DNA from 4 places in the Cytobacillus solani genome. Region 3 is predicted to be linked to each of the others. Evidence: riboswitches for the same ligand, from Rfam matches in the RefSeq annotation. Region 3 holds a riboswitch; each other region holds the start of a gene.
What was found. Region 3 has a riboswitch for cyclic di-GMP ahead of FI644_RS10545 (hypothetical protein). Riboswitches for the same ligand answer to the same signal wherever they lie in the genome.
Positions count from the first base shown of each region.

Region 1: it holds a riboswitch for cyclic di-GMP, as region 3 does, so the genes downstream of both, FI644_RS20255 (sensor domain-containing diguanylate cyclase) here and FI644_RS10545 (hypothetical protein) in region 3, are expected to answer to the same signal.
Region 2: it holds a riboswitch for cyclic di-GMP, as region 3 does, so the genes downstream of both, FI644_RS20385 (endo alpha-1,4 polygalactosaminidase) here and FI644_RS10545 (hypothetical protein) in region 3, are expected to answer to the same signal.
Region 4: it holds a riboswitch for cyclic di-GMP, as region 3 does, so the genes downstream of both, FI644_RS26255 (anti-repressor SinI family protein) here and FI644_RS10545 (hypothetical protein) in region 3, are expected to answer to the same signal.

Region 1 covers NZ_CP041305.1:4,031,025-4,034,165, forward strand. Annotated here, with positions in the region: gene FI644_RS20250 (MATE family efflux transporter) at 1-1,135, shown strand, start outside; cyclic di-GMP riboswitch class I at 1,367-1,451, shown strand; gene FI644_RS20255 (sensor domain-containing diguanylate cyclase) at 1,533-2,714, shown strand; gene FI644_RS20260 (methionine aminopeptidase) at 2,768-2,977, opposite strand.
Region 2 covers NZ_CP041305.1:4,062,971-4,066,111, forward strand. Annotated here, with positions in the region: gene FI644_RS20380 (DUF4956 domain-containing protein) at 1-452, shown strand, start outside; gene FI644_RS20385 (endo alpha-1,4 polygalactosaminidase) at 500-1,327, opposite strand; cyclic di-GMP riboswitch class I at 1,369-1,453, opposite strand; gene FI644_RS20390 (DUF2187 family protein) at 1,619-1,840, shown strand; gene FI644_RS20395 (zinc ribbon domain-containing protein YjdM) at 2,068-2,409, shown strand; gene FI644_RS20400 (DUF5634 family protein) at 2,528-2,830, opposite strand; gene FI644_RS20405 (toast rack family protein) at 2,917-3,141, opposite strand, start outside.
Region 3 covers NZ_CP041305.1:2,058,567-2,061,707, forward strand. Annotated here, with positions in the region: gene FI644_RS10535 (methyl-accepting chemotaxis protein) at 1-23, shown strand, start outside; gene FI644_RS10540 (MFS transporter) at 265-1,536, shown strand; cyclic di-GMP riboswitch class I at 1,670-1,770, shown strand; gene FI644_RS10545 (hypothetical protein) at 1,863-2,234, shown strand; gene FI644_RS10550 (FecCD family ABC transporter permease) at 2,308-3,141, opposite strand, start outside.
Region 4 covers NZ_CP041305.1:1,006,423-1,009,563, reverse strand. Annotated here, with positions in the region: gene FI644_RS05170 (TasA family protein) at 1-455, shown strand, start outside; gene FI644_RS05165 (hypothetical protein) at 548-754, shown strand; gene sinI (DNA-binding anti-repressor SinI) at 868-990, shown strand; gene FI644_RS05155 (DUF5658 family protein) at 1,110-1,418, shown strand; cyclic di-GMP riboswitch class I at 1,709-1,801, shown strand; gene FI644_RS26255 (anti-repressor SinI family protein) at 1,831-1,977, shown strand; gene FI644_RS05145 (helix-turn-helix domain-containing protein) at 2,111-2,434, opposite strand; gene mnmH (tRNA 2-selenouridine(34) synthase MnmH) at 2,609-3,141, opposite strand, start outside.

The sequences.
Region 1 (3,141 bases), 2.0 Mb from region 3:
CCAAAGCTACGGGGAGAAGAAGACAGGGGAAGTGACATCGATTGTTAAAAATGGCATATACTTAGCGATTATGATTGCCGTTTCAGTTATCATTATTGGTTTCTTCCTGTTAGACCCTTTATTAACGAAAATGAATCTCCCAAGCGGTGTGCAAGATACCGCTCGTAACTATTTGATCGGGCTTAGCTTTGGAATTATTCCGTTATTTGCTTTCAATGTATTAAGATCCTTTATTTATGCATTGGGAAAAACTCGTGTAGTCATGGTTATTTTGATCGTGGCTTTACCGATAAATTTATTATTTAACTATGTACTAATTTTCGGGCGTTTTGGCTTTCCTGAGCTAGGTGGTGCAGGGGGAGGCTATGCAACTGCAGTCACGTATTGGTTTATTTTAGGAATGATTATTTTCGTCATTAAAACGCAAAGCCCTTTTTCATCCTTTAAAGTATTTGCAAGCTTTAAAGGGTTCTCACTGGAAAAGTGTAAAGAAATACTGAAAATTGGTGTGCCAATGGGGCTTTCAATTTTTTTTGAAACAAGTATGTTTGCCGTGGTAACGATTCTATTAAGTAAATTTAATGTGACGACAATCGCAGCTTATCAATCAGCTCTAAATATCGTTTCTTTTTTATATATGATACCAATGAGCATTTCGATGGCTCAAACTGTACTTGTTGGATTTGAGGTTGGAGCAGGAAGGTATAAAGATGCGAGGGCATATAGTTGGTTGGGCATCTATTTATCCATTATTATTGCGTTAGTAACAGGCTTACTAGTCGTTTTATTTCGATATCAGGTTGCGGGATTCTACTCTAATGAAGCGGCAGTAATTACACTCACCGTCCATTTTCTAATTTATGCGCTATTTTTCCAAATATCTGATGCCATTCAAGCCACAGCACAAGCAGCTCTAAGGGGATATAAGGATGTAAATATATCATTTATCATTACATTAATTGCTTACTGGTTAATCTGTCTCCCGGTTGGCTATCTCCTTGCACATCAAACAAATTTAGGAGCAACGGGATATTGGATTGGGTTAACGATTGGCTTACTTGCCGCAGGTGTTTGTCTGTCACTAAGGCTTATCTATATTCAGAAGAAGAAGTATATTATCGAACAAGCGGGCTAATTTGTTTAAAAGGGAATTTATCTTTCCCTTTTAAGCATTACAGTATTAAAATTTAGCATCTGTATGATAAAATATAATCAAAAAGCTCAAGTTAAGAAGGAATGACCTGCTCCTATTTCTTTAACCAGCTATTTTTAGCATGATTTCTATGAAAATCAATTGACTATGGTAAATAAGAACTATATAGTATTAATATAACCATTTTGTGATTTTTCAGAATTCTAACTTAATAGGAGAAAAGGGCAAATTCATTGAAAAATGAGGACGCAAAGCTAGAGGGGCTAAAGTCATTTGATCATGCCAGCCAGCTGCCGAATATAACTATAATTGAGTTAGGTTAATCGGTATGCGATTAATCTTTTTCTTGTGAAAAAATAATACGTTGGAAGTGTATGGAATGAGTAAGCAAATGGAAGGAATTCATAAAGTTCTTCGGATTGTTACAAAATTGCTGAAAAAAATCGGCTCTGAAAAAAACATCATTACACGGGATGTATATTCAGAAATAGTATGTTCAGTTGGGGACTGTGGAGATAAAGAAGCGATTGATTCCTTATTATCACAATTGCAAAAAGTGAACGTTCAAATGGAAAATATGAGCTGGCTAAACGAACATTATAAAATTTTGCATGATTTTGCCCAAGTATGCAGCAAAACATTAAACGAAGAAATTCTTCTCAAGAAGGCATATGAAATGGTTTCTCAAGTAATGCCGACTGATTCGTTTTTTATCGCTTTATATACAGAAGGAAATCCGCTTATTCACTTTATTTTTATGGTGGAAAATGGAATTTTCTTTCCGCAGGAATACATAAAAATGGGAAATAATTTTACTTCAAGAGCAATCAGAACAAAAGAAATTGTTCATCCGAGAAAAGTGAGCCAAGATCAGACTGATTCAACGTTCGGAGTAACAGATACGAAATCAGGCATTTTTGTACCAGTCATCATTGATGATCAGGTGAAAGCAGTTATTTCTGCACAAAGTGTGTCTGATTTCGCTTATCGAAAAGAACATGAAGAACTATTGCAGATTATTGGAAACCAGGTCATTCATTCCATTGAAACGGCGAGACTTTATGAAAAAATTTATTTAATGTCACAGACAGATGAATTAACCGGATTGAAGAATCACCGTGCATTCCATAATGATCTCTCCAATTTAATCGGCGAAGATGGGAAAGAAATAACCTTGATGATGATTGATTCAGACCGATTAAAGAAAGTGAATGATAATTTTGGTCATGATATTGGAGATTTATATTTAAAAGTATTAGGGGATGGAATTAAAAGCATTTGTAATGATGATATTGTGGGCTATCGGTATGCTGGAGATGAATTTATGATTATCATAAATTCTAGTTTAAATAGCTTGGCTGAAACTATCCATGAGAATTTATCTGAGTATTTAATACAGCACCCAATCAAAATAGGAGAAAATGAAATAACTGTTTCGATTAGTACAGGTGTTGCCATTTTTCCAGAGCACGGGTCTAGCGTTGATTCGTTAAAGAAATCAGCTGATCAAGCCCAATATAAAGCAAAAAAACAGGGTGGAAACCAGATGGTTACTGCTTAAAAACGAAAGTGCCGGGACTGCAAAAAAGGATCTTTTGCTGTCCCGGCACTTTCTTATTGGTATTCCTCCCAGTCTGAGTATGTGCCGCCTCCGTTACAGCCTGGACAATCATATAAATTTGCGTGATAGGCATATTCGTTACCTGGAAAAATGGAAAACCCTCGTCCGTAGCACTCTGGACATTTATTCTCATCCTTCATATTCGATAGATGTTTTTCGTGTCGATTGGCCCTCCACTCATTAAAAGAATTTAGTAATCCCATATTATTCACCCCAAGCTTTTTTACTTAGTTTTTATTAAATTGGCTGTTTTTATACGCAATGTGTTTTAATTCTCATTTAGCAGGAAAAAGTGTATGATAAAAGCAAGAAAAGTAACTATCGTTCGCATATTGGTAATAACAATAAACAGGTTCGAACGGCAGGA
Region 2 (3,141 bases), 2.0 Mb from region 3:
CAATAAGCACGAATATCGTTCTGTCCTTAGGGATGGTCGGAGCATTAAGTATCGTACGTTTTCGGACAGCACTGAAGGACCCGCTGGATATCGTGTTTTTGTTTTGGGCGATTACAGCAGGTATTGCGATTGGAGCAAACGTATATCCAGTAGCGATTTTTGGATCCATTTTTATTTCCATCGCTGTCTTCTTCCTTTCAAAAAAGAAATGGAAGGACGAAACGTATTTATTAGTGATTCATTATGACGAAATGGCCTACGATGAGATTAAAGCACAGCTTGTTAAGTTCAATTATGATCTGAAATCGAAAATTGTTCGAAATAATTGGACAGAGCTAACATTAAAAATCAAGCTTAAGGTGGATAATACCGCATTTGTTCATAAATTATCGAATCTAGAAGGGGTTAAAGATGTATCGCTTGTTCAATACAGCGGTGATTATGCATCTTAATTTCATAATATGAAAGGTCAGCCTCGGGAAAAAAGGCAGACCTTTTATTAATTATAGATACTATTTTTGTTCTCGTATGAAACGAAGCCTTGCTTTTTACTGTAATTTGCACTGCTTTTATTAGGTGCCACAGTAAATACTGCAATATTATCTTCCTTTTGCAGGGTTTGGAAATATTTGATCCAATTTTGTCCCCATCTGCTATTCGTTAAACGCTCTTTATTAAAGCCTTCCCACATAATCGCATCCACGTAATCCTTGGAAGCAGTTTTCAAAGTTTCGAATCCCCAATTTTGCAGTAACAGCAATTCTTTATGTTTACTTGTTATGACTTGAAGAAGCTCGACATACCCATTACGGAGGTCTGCGGCCAATTCCTCGTTATCGCTGTAAAAATCATCAATATCGCCAACAGTGTCTAAAATGATCCCGTCAAACTGCTTTTGAATAATTTCTTCTTCAATTTCTTCAAGCAATAATTGCTGATAATGCTTATTAGTGATATCCATTAGATAGGTATCCCAATCCTCAACATAGACCTTTTGACCGTTAACTTTTAAATAGTCATCTGCCTGTATTTTGGCTACAAACGCGTCATCCCAGTCCTGCAATTCCATAATGCTAATATAACCGAGTGTTATTGTGCCGCTTTTTTTCAATTCAGCCACTTGTTCTTTTGTTGTTTCGTGAGGCTCAATAACAACCAGATCATTTTTGCCAAGCTGTTTGGTTTTTACATCATTTAAATGACCATAGTAAATTTGATAATTATTAACGTCCAATAAAGGGTTTTGTGCTTGTCCCATTGCAGGAAAGCAATGGGTTAATAGAAGTGGAAAAATAAACTGAAGAGCGAGAAAGGTTTTCTTAAACATAGGGTAGAGCTCCTTTACGATTTATCTTATGTAAGAGTAAATACGGCAACCCAGCCATCATAGTATGACTACCTTAGATCTGTGGTTTTGCGTCTCAATTTTTCAATTGATTTGCTATTGCTTTTATTATAGTTCAAAAGTCTTTTTCATTAAAGTGACTTTTGACATCTTTACTCAAAGATTGTTGTTAAGCAATTTTGTATAAAGTTGTATGGAGAAGAATTTTGGTCATACTAAAAACGAAGGAAATTGATTCACTTACTCAATAGATGAAAAAAGGGGGTATGCAAAATGGCTGAAGATATGACTAAAAAACAGGATAGCAAAGTGAAGAACACGAAAAAACCAAATATGGGTGACATGATACAAATTATTAAAGGGGAGGCAAAAGGGAAAAAAGGAAAAGTAATTGTCCTTCGGGATAACTCAGTCATTGTAGAAATCGGAGTAAATACAAAAACGGACGAACCGATAAAAACGGTTGTCAATCACAAGAACTATAAATTGATTTAGTAAGAAACAACAAAAAATAATGTTAGAGGTCTACACATTATTTTTGTTGCGTAGAAAATGATACAAAATAGTTTATTGTTAATGATTTCCCATCATCTCCTAATCTATCTATTTTTGTATCAAGTTTTACTGTAAGATAAGAGAGTGTGCAGATGGTCTATTCAATGATTAAGATTTTCTGTACCGTAAGAAAATAGAAAAATAATTACGAATAGGGGAAAATGTTCATGCAAGGTTTGCCAAAATGTCCAAAATGTCATTCTGAATATACATATGAGGATGGGAGTCTTTTCGTTTGTCCCGAGTGTGCTCATGAGTGGAGTTTAAACACTGAAAATGACCATACCGAGGAAAATAAATTGATTAAAGATGTAAATGGAAATGTCTTAAATGATGGCGATTCAATAACTATTATTAAAGACCTAAAGGTAAAAGGGAGCTCATCCATTTTAAAAATAGGTACAAAAGTAAAAAATATTCGTTTAGTCGATGGAGATCATAATATTGACTGCAAAATTGATGGATTTGGTGCTATGAAGTTAAAATCAGAATTTGTTAAAAAGCTATAAAATCGGTACAGCTAGGTGAAATAAAAATAACAGCTAGAATGGCAGTATTTGAAGCAACATATCATTCAACTGGCAATCAGCGGGGATGGTGGAGAACCCCCGCTGATTATGTTTCACTTTATAGATCAAGAAATGCACTCTCTAAACTGTGATATCCTTTTAGATCTGTTTTTTGCGGTTCATCTGATTCGATCGTCCATTCGTTTATTATGGGAGAAAGCCCACCGTGTGTGTCTTTTCTATACGGGCTATGAATATGATGCGTTTTCCCATCCTTTTTAATTGTGTAGCCAAAATAGTAAAGATCATCCTGGCCTTCTTCTTCAAAAACTCCAATATCATCCAATCCATATTGATTTATATACATCTGAAACGATTTTTGCATATTATTAATAAGCTGTTCACGGGATAAAGATTCCATCAAATTGACTCCTTTCCAAACACTAAACTCTATCTATAATATGGCTTTCTTTTCTTTTTATAAACACACGTTTCTTGATGAACTCGTTATTCTTCAATAATAAAATCTGCTTTTCCAATGCCCAATTCTGCGTTGACATTGATTTTTATCTTGGCATTTTCATAAGCCTCGTTCACATAGACATCATCTCCCATTGAAATAAATCCTCTAAATTCAGAATGACCGATTCCCTTGGAAGATTTAACTTGAACGCCGACATCTTTAGGTAAAATAATGGTTGATTTTCCAACACCCATTGATAATTGAACATC
Region 3 (3,141 bases):
TAATTAGTAAGTTTAAGATCTAGCGGAAAGTAATAATCGAATAAGATAAAAATGTGATTAGCTATCTGTTTTTATGGGTACAGGATATAGAATCACTTCTATTCAAAGAGGGGAAGAAGACACCAAATGCTGGTGAAATTCTTCTTCTTTTTGTTATGAGAAAAGTTTTTTGAATTGAAAACGCCTTCATTAAAAATCCTAATAAATATATAAGAAAACTAGAGTATAATGAGTTTTATTAAATATTAACAGGAGTAGTGACCATTGGAAAAACAAAATAGCAAATACAGATGGGCTGTCTTTGGCACAGTGTTGTTTACTTATTTTCTAATTGTTAGCCAAAGGACGGCCCCAGGACTAATTACAGATCAACTAATGAAGGACTTCGGTCTTACAGCTTCAACCATTGGATTACTGACAAGCATTCAATTTCTTGCATACGCAAGTCTGCAAATACCAATTGGGCTATTGTCTGATCGATATGGTCCTAATTTTTTCCTTATTATTGGAACCATTCTAAATGGCTTAGGGACAGTATTATATAGTTTAGCTCCAAATGAATTTTTCCTTCTCTTTGCTAGGTTATTAGTGGGACTTGGTGATGCAACCATTTGGGTCAACTTGGTTTTAATTTTAAGTCTGTGGTTTAAAGGAAATGAATTTGTTGGGTTGATTGGAATAGCTGGGATGGCGGGGAGTTTTGGATTTCTGCTGGCAACTGTGCCTTTTTCCTGGTGGATTACTTTATGGGGCTGGAGGGTTCCATTTTTATTAATAGGGATTATTCTATGTGTACTAGGAATCTTGCTTTATTTCATCCTTGTGAAAAAACCTAAACAACTCTTTAATGATTATCAGAAACAAAAGATAATCTCACCTAAAGAAGAACAAGTAAAGGAAAAGACATTATCGCTGCTACGCCGCATTCTTTCAAGCCGTCAAGCTTGGGCAACCTTCTTATGTCATTTTGGTGTTGTTGGCACATATGTTGGATTTATCGGTTCATGGGCTGTTCCATATGGGATGAATGTATATGATATGAATCGTTCAGATGCGAGCCAGCTTATTATGATCGGACTTATCGGAGCAATTATCGGCGCACCGATTACGAGCTGGATTGCAGGACGTATAGGTTCAATCAAAAAGCCTTATACAGTTATTCACTTCATTTCATTCTTATGCTGGACAGCCATTCTATTATTCGGGGGAGAGCCGCCCATTTTCATGCTTATCATTCTTTTCTTTATCATCGGATATTGCAACGGGGCAAATACGTTAACATTTGCTGTTGTCCGGCAATCATTTGATCGGAAAGAGGTTGGTCTAGCTTCTGGATTTGCGAATACAGGCGGTTTTTTAAGTGCAGTCCTTTTGCCCGGTATTTTTGGCAAAATACTCGATCATTTTCATGCTTCACCAATCCAAGTAGGCTATCATTACGCATTTATCATACCGGTTATTTTTTCTATGCTTGGTTTGGCCGGCGGGCTTTTGATTAAGGAGCAGCGCCAGGAAGAAAAGGAGTTCAATGTGTAAATTTGAATAAAATAATTTTCAATTGGAATTTCAATAATGTAGAATTTTGCTGAATCTTGTTGAATTATAAATTAGAATGAATTATCATAAGAATTAGAGGTTAAAAAGTCCTAAATAAAAAGTCCTACATAAATGAGTTTAAAGGCAAACTATTCGAAAGAATAGGACGCAAAGCTATGGGTCTAAGGTAGTGGTTTAGTGATAAGCAACTAACTATGACAGCCGGTTACCAAATTTTTGAATGGGTTATTTGAATTTTTGGCTATTCACGAATGAGGGAATAGCTTTTTTCTTTTGCCCTACTTTTTTATTTTGAGGTGATTTTTTTGAAGGTCGAGGAATTAATACAGGAAGTTAATAAAAATGTAGAACAATTAGATTTTGTCACAACCAGGAAATTAATTGAGGAGAATATAGAAGTTTTAAGCAAGCATAAGGTGCTATTGAAAAGCAATGCGAGAGAGCTGCTCAAATTGCTTACAGAACGGCTAGATGCGGGGTATGAACCTATTTCAAGGCAGGATATGGCTACGGTCATTGCCCTAAATTCATATGCAACGAAATTTGATATTCGATCCATGAAATTAATTGTAAAAGATAAAGCAAAATTGTTATTAAGAAGAGACGTTATTGAATACTTAAATAAAGATGCGAAAGTGCTATTAGAAGGTATGGGTGTGATCGAAAAAATTAGTTAAGATGACAACCCTTCAAATTAAATTGGAAGTTATCTGAGAAGCCCCTGAAATTATCTATTTTCAGGGGCTATTCTTATTTTTTCAACAATAAGTAAATAAAGTATGGCGCACCGATTAATGAAACCATAATGCCTGCTGATATCCCGTCTGGCTCAACTAAGTTACGCCCAACCGTATCAGCGAATAACAGAAGCCATCCGCCAATTAGAATGGAGATCGGGATAAATAATTGATTTCTCGGTCCTACCAAGGCTTTTGCTATATGTGGGGCCATCAGTCCGATAAATGTAATACCACCCGTCACTGAAACGGCCGCAGCGGCTAAAGCAACAGCTGTCAGAAGGAGAACGATACGCTCCTTTTCAATGGATACACCAACTCCAATGGCTACCGGTTCGTTTAATCCAAGGAGATTCAATCGGTTTGCCTTATACAAGGTAAAGGGAATGAGTATCACCAGCCAGGGAAGGATGGCCAAAATAAATGGCCAGTCAGTCCCCCAAATATTCCCTGCTAACCACTTAGCGATAAAATCGACTTTTTCCTGTTCCGCAGAAGAAATAAGGACAATCATCGCTCCAGAAAGCGCCATTGAAAATCCAACGCCAATTAAAACTAATCGGACTGGCTGGAGTCCAACTTTTCTATTATACGAAAAAATATAAATTACACTAGCAGTAATTAAAGCACCAATAAATGCGACAACAGGAAGCAGATAAACAAAGGAACCAGCATCAATCGGCAGAAATAGGAAGAAAATAGCAATCGCTACCCCTGCACCTGAATTAATTCCGATGATGCCAGGATCAGCAAGATCGTTCCGTGTAATGCCTTGCAAAATGGCTCCTGATAAAGCAAGTGCCATCCCAGCTAACAAAGTAATGATTATTCGTGGCAATCGAATGGA
Region 4 (3,141 bases), 1.1 Mb from region 3:
ATAACACCTTTGCTGCTGGAACATTAGATTTAGGAATTGATAAAGAAACAATTATTAGTATTGATAACATTAAACCAGGAGACCGTTTCTTTAGGTATTTCCAGCTTTCAAATGATGGGTCACTTGATATGAAGGAAATCCTACTAAATTCCACTTATGAAGTGTCTGATAAGAAAGGTGACAATGCAGGAGAAGACTTTGGGGAACATATTATGGTGGAGTACTTGTACAATGCATCTGGTAAAGATACAGTTATTTTCCAAAAAACTTTAGCTGAAATAAATGAAAATCCAGTTCAAGTCCTCAAAAATTTCCCGGCTGGTGCAAAGAATGCCAAATTTACTGTCCAATTTGAGTTTGTTGATAATGGGGAAGATCAAAATAAATTCCAAGATGATGCTTTAAAACTTACATGGACTTTTGATGCTAAACAACAGGATGGTTCGAATAAATAGTTTTCTAAAACAATGTTAATAGGTGGGATTAGGTTCCTGCCTTTTAAAAATTTGGTTATCCATTGTATCCATAAAGAAGGAGGAACCCTATCATGTACCAAAAAAACTGTGATCGCTGCTGCCGCCCATCATATAGCAGCAGTGAGAAGGGTGAATGGTTATGCCCAATTTGTGGACAGGATCTAACCAACTATCCCTTTTTTGATGCAATGACATTGGAAAGGATAAATATTAAACGACCAACCATTCGGAAAAAAGCTGAAGCCTATCGAAAAGGATATGCTTATATGAAAGTGTAGGAGTAGGAGCCCGTGCATATTTTGAAATTTTTCCAACAAAAGATGCATAGACAAAGAAAGATGGTAATAAAAATAGATTATCTAGTATAAGATTCCTATTTGGGGGGAACATTGTGGTCGAGACAAAAATAGAGGTCACAGAAATAGATAAAGAATGGTTGCAGTTAATAATAGAAGCAAAGAATTTAGGAATAGAGAAACAAGAGATCTTGGACTATTTAAATCATAATGTATAAATAAAGAATAAATACGAGTTTAAGTATTTCTATGAGAAGGGGAACCTTTTTAGGAAATACTTTTTATTATAAAAAAATTTGCAAGTGCAACCCACAAAGCTCCTAAAAGGGTGGTCAATTTGAAACGAATATTCTCTTACCTAGCAATAGTTAATATAGCTGATGGAGTCTTTACCTATTTGGGTCTTCATTTCTCTATGATTGAAGAAAGCAATCCTATGATGAATGGTCTATATGATATAAGTCCTTTGTTTTTTCTTGGATATAAGCTATTACTCTCAGGTGTTCTTTTCGGATTGATCTTAATGAAGAAGCTTCCACCGACTCGACTTATAAAAGTCTTGTCAATTACAGCCTCAGCGGTCTACACCATCGTTATCGGATTGCATGGTGTATGGATGTTCCCATTGATTGTATACCTTTTCTAGTAAAAGAACTGTGTAAAATAAATCATATTGTCAATGATTTAATTAGGCATTATATATTAATATTTTTCGACTAATTTCTACGGTTGTTATACCAACTTTTAAATGAATATTCCTTGTAGGCATTTAATATGTCAATTTAAGTATAAGCAGCTTTTAGGAAGGGAAGAACCATGTCGAAATAAGGATAAAAAAAGTAGATCAAAAATTTTCTGAATAGACAAAAATCAACACCATAAGTGATAAATATCTTATAAAATACATAATATAGAATATATTACCTATTTAAAGGATATAGAAAAAGGCAAACCTGCTGAAAGGCAGGGACGCAAAGTCACAGGTCTAAGGTATGTTGGATAAAATACTAGGATGGCTGGGTTGCCTTAAATACGATTCGTATTTTGGGGGGAACTATGTGGTTGAGGTGAAAGTGACTGTGGGGGAAATGGATACAGAATGGCTTGAGCTGATTATTGAGGCAAAAAAAATGGGAATCAAACAAGATGAGATTAGGGAATTTTTTATGAATAGCGGGGTTACTGAAATAGTTCTTAAAGGATGAATATTGATGGGGACAAGTTTTAAGTATTTCTTGTGAGAAATTTCTCATTTAAGAAATGCTTTTTATTTTGAAATAAAGGGCCATGGAGGCTAATTAACATAGCCTCCCTGACCCTTCTTGTATAATGAAATGCTTATTTATTTTGGTCAATTCGCCATTTATTAAATGCTAAGAATTCTCTAAATTGGTCTTTAGTAACGCCAGAATTCATGGCTTCCTGTACAATTTTCATCCATTCAGAGTCCAATTCTTCTTTATTCGGCTGTTCATGAATTAAATGATCGACAGGTACATTTAATACTGCAGCGATTTTCTCGAGAAATTGAATCGAAGGGTTTGTTTGTAAGTTTCTTTCGAGAGAACTTAAATAGGATTTGGCCACACCAGCTTGTTCGGCAAGCTCGGATAACGACATTTTCTTTTCCTTTCGAAGTAGTTTAACTCGTTCACCGATCATCCAATCTCACACACCTTACTATAATATGTAATATTATCATACCAAAAAACGACGGAAAGTTCCATATAAAGAACAATTGGTTTGAAAAGATATTAGTATTTTATCATAAATATACGAGCTTCTTGCATAGTATCTGTCCGTATAATTGAAAATTTAGAGCAAAAATGCTCTAAGTTAATTGACTAGAGCATTTTTTGTATGAATCAGCTGCAAAATTTCCATAACCGCCGAATCAGTATTTTCAGCATCGATATGATGGAAGGGTTTGCTATATTCCATTTGTTTATGTGCGTAACGGGGGTCATAATAATCTTCGAGAAGAATTTGGATGACAGTTTTGTACTCCTTAATGGAAGCTGCTTCGTCTAGAGAAGCAATAATTTCATGGTTCTTTATGCGTTTCTTAATAAAAGAAAGACGTTCAATGACCTTTTTATGAAACCAATCCTCGTGTGCATATGGCAAACAATAGTCATTATAAATACGCTCAACCCGTGATGTCATTGAAGCTTGTAAATGAATATTGGTACCAAGCTGCTTTTTCTTTAAAAGTTCATCAGGTAAAACAACTTTACCAATTCGTTTACTTTCAGCTTCGATAATGAAGAAGGGAGAATCAATCATTTCCGTTAATGATTTATATAGAAGCGAATCAAACGTTTTTTGATTGTTGCCAGGGAACAATCCGAAAGTTCCGAAGATGGATC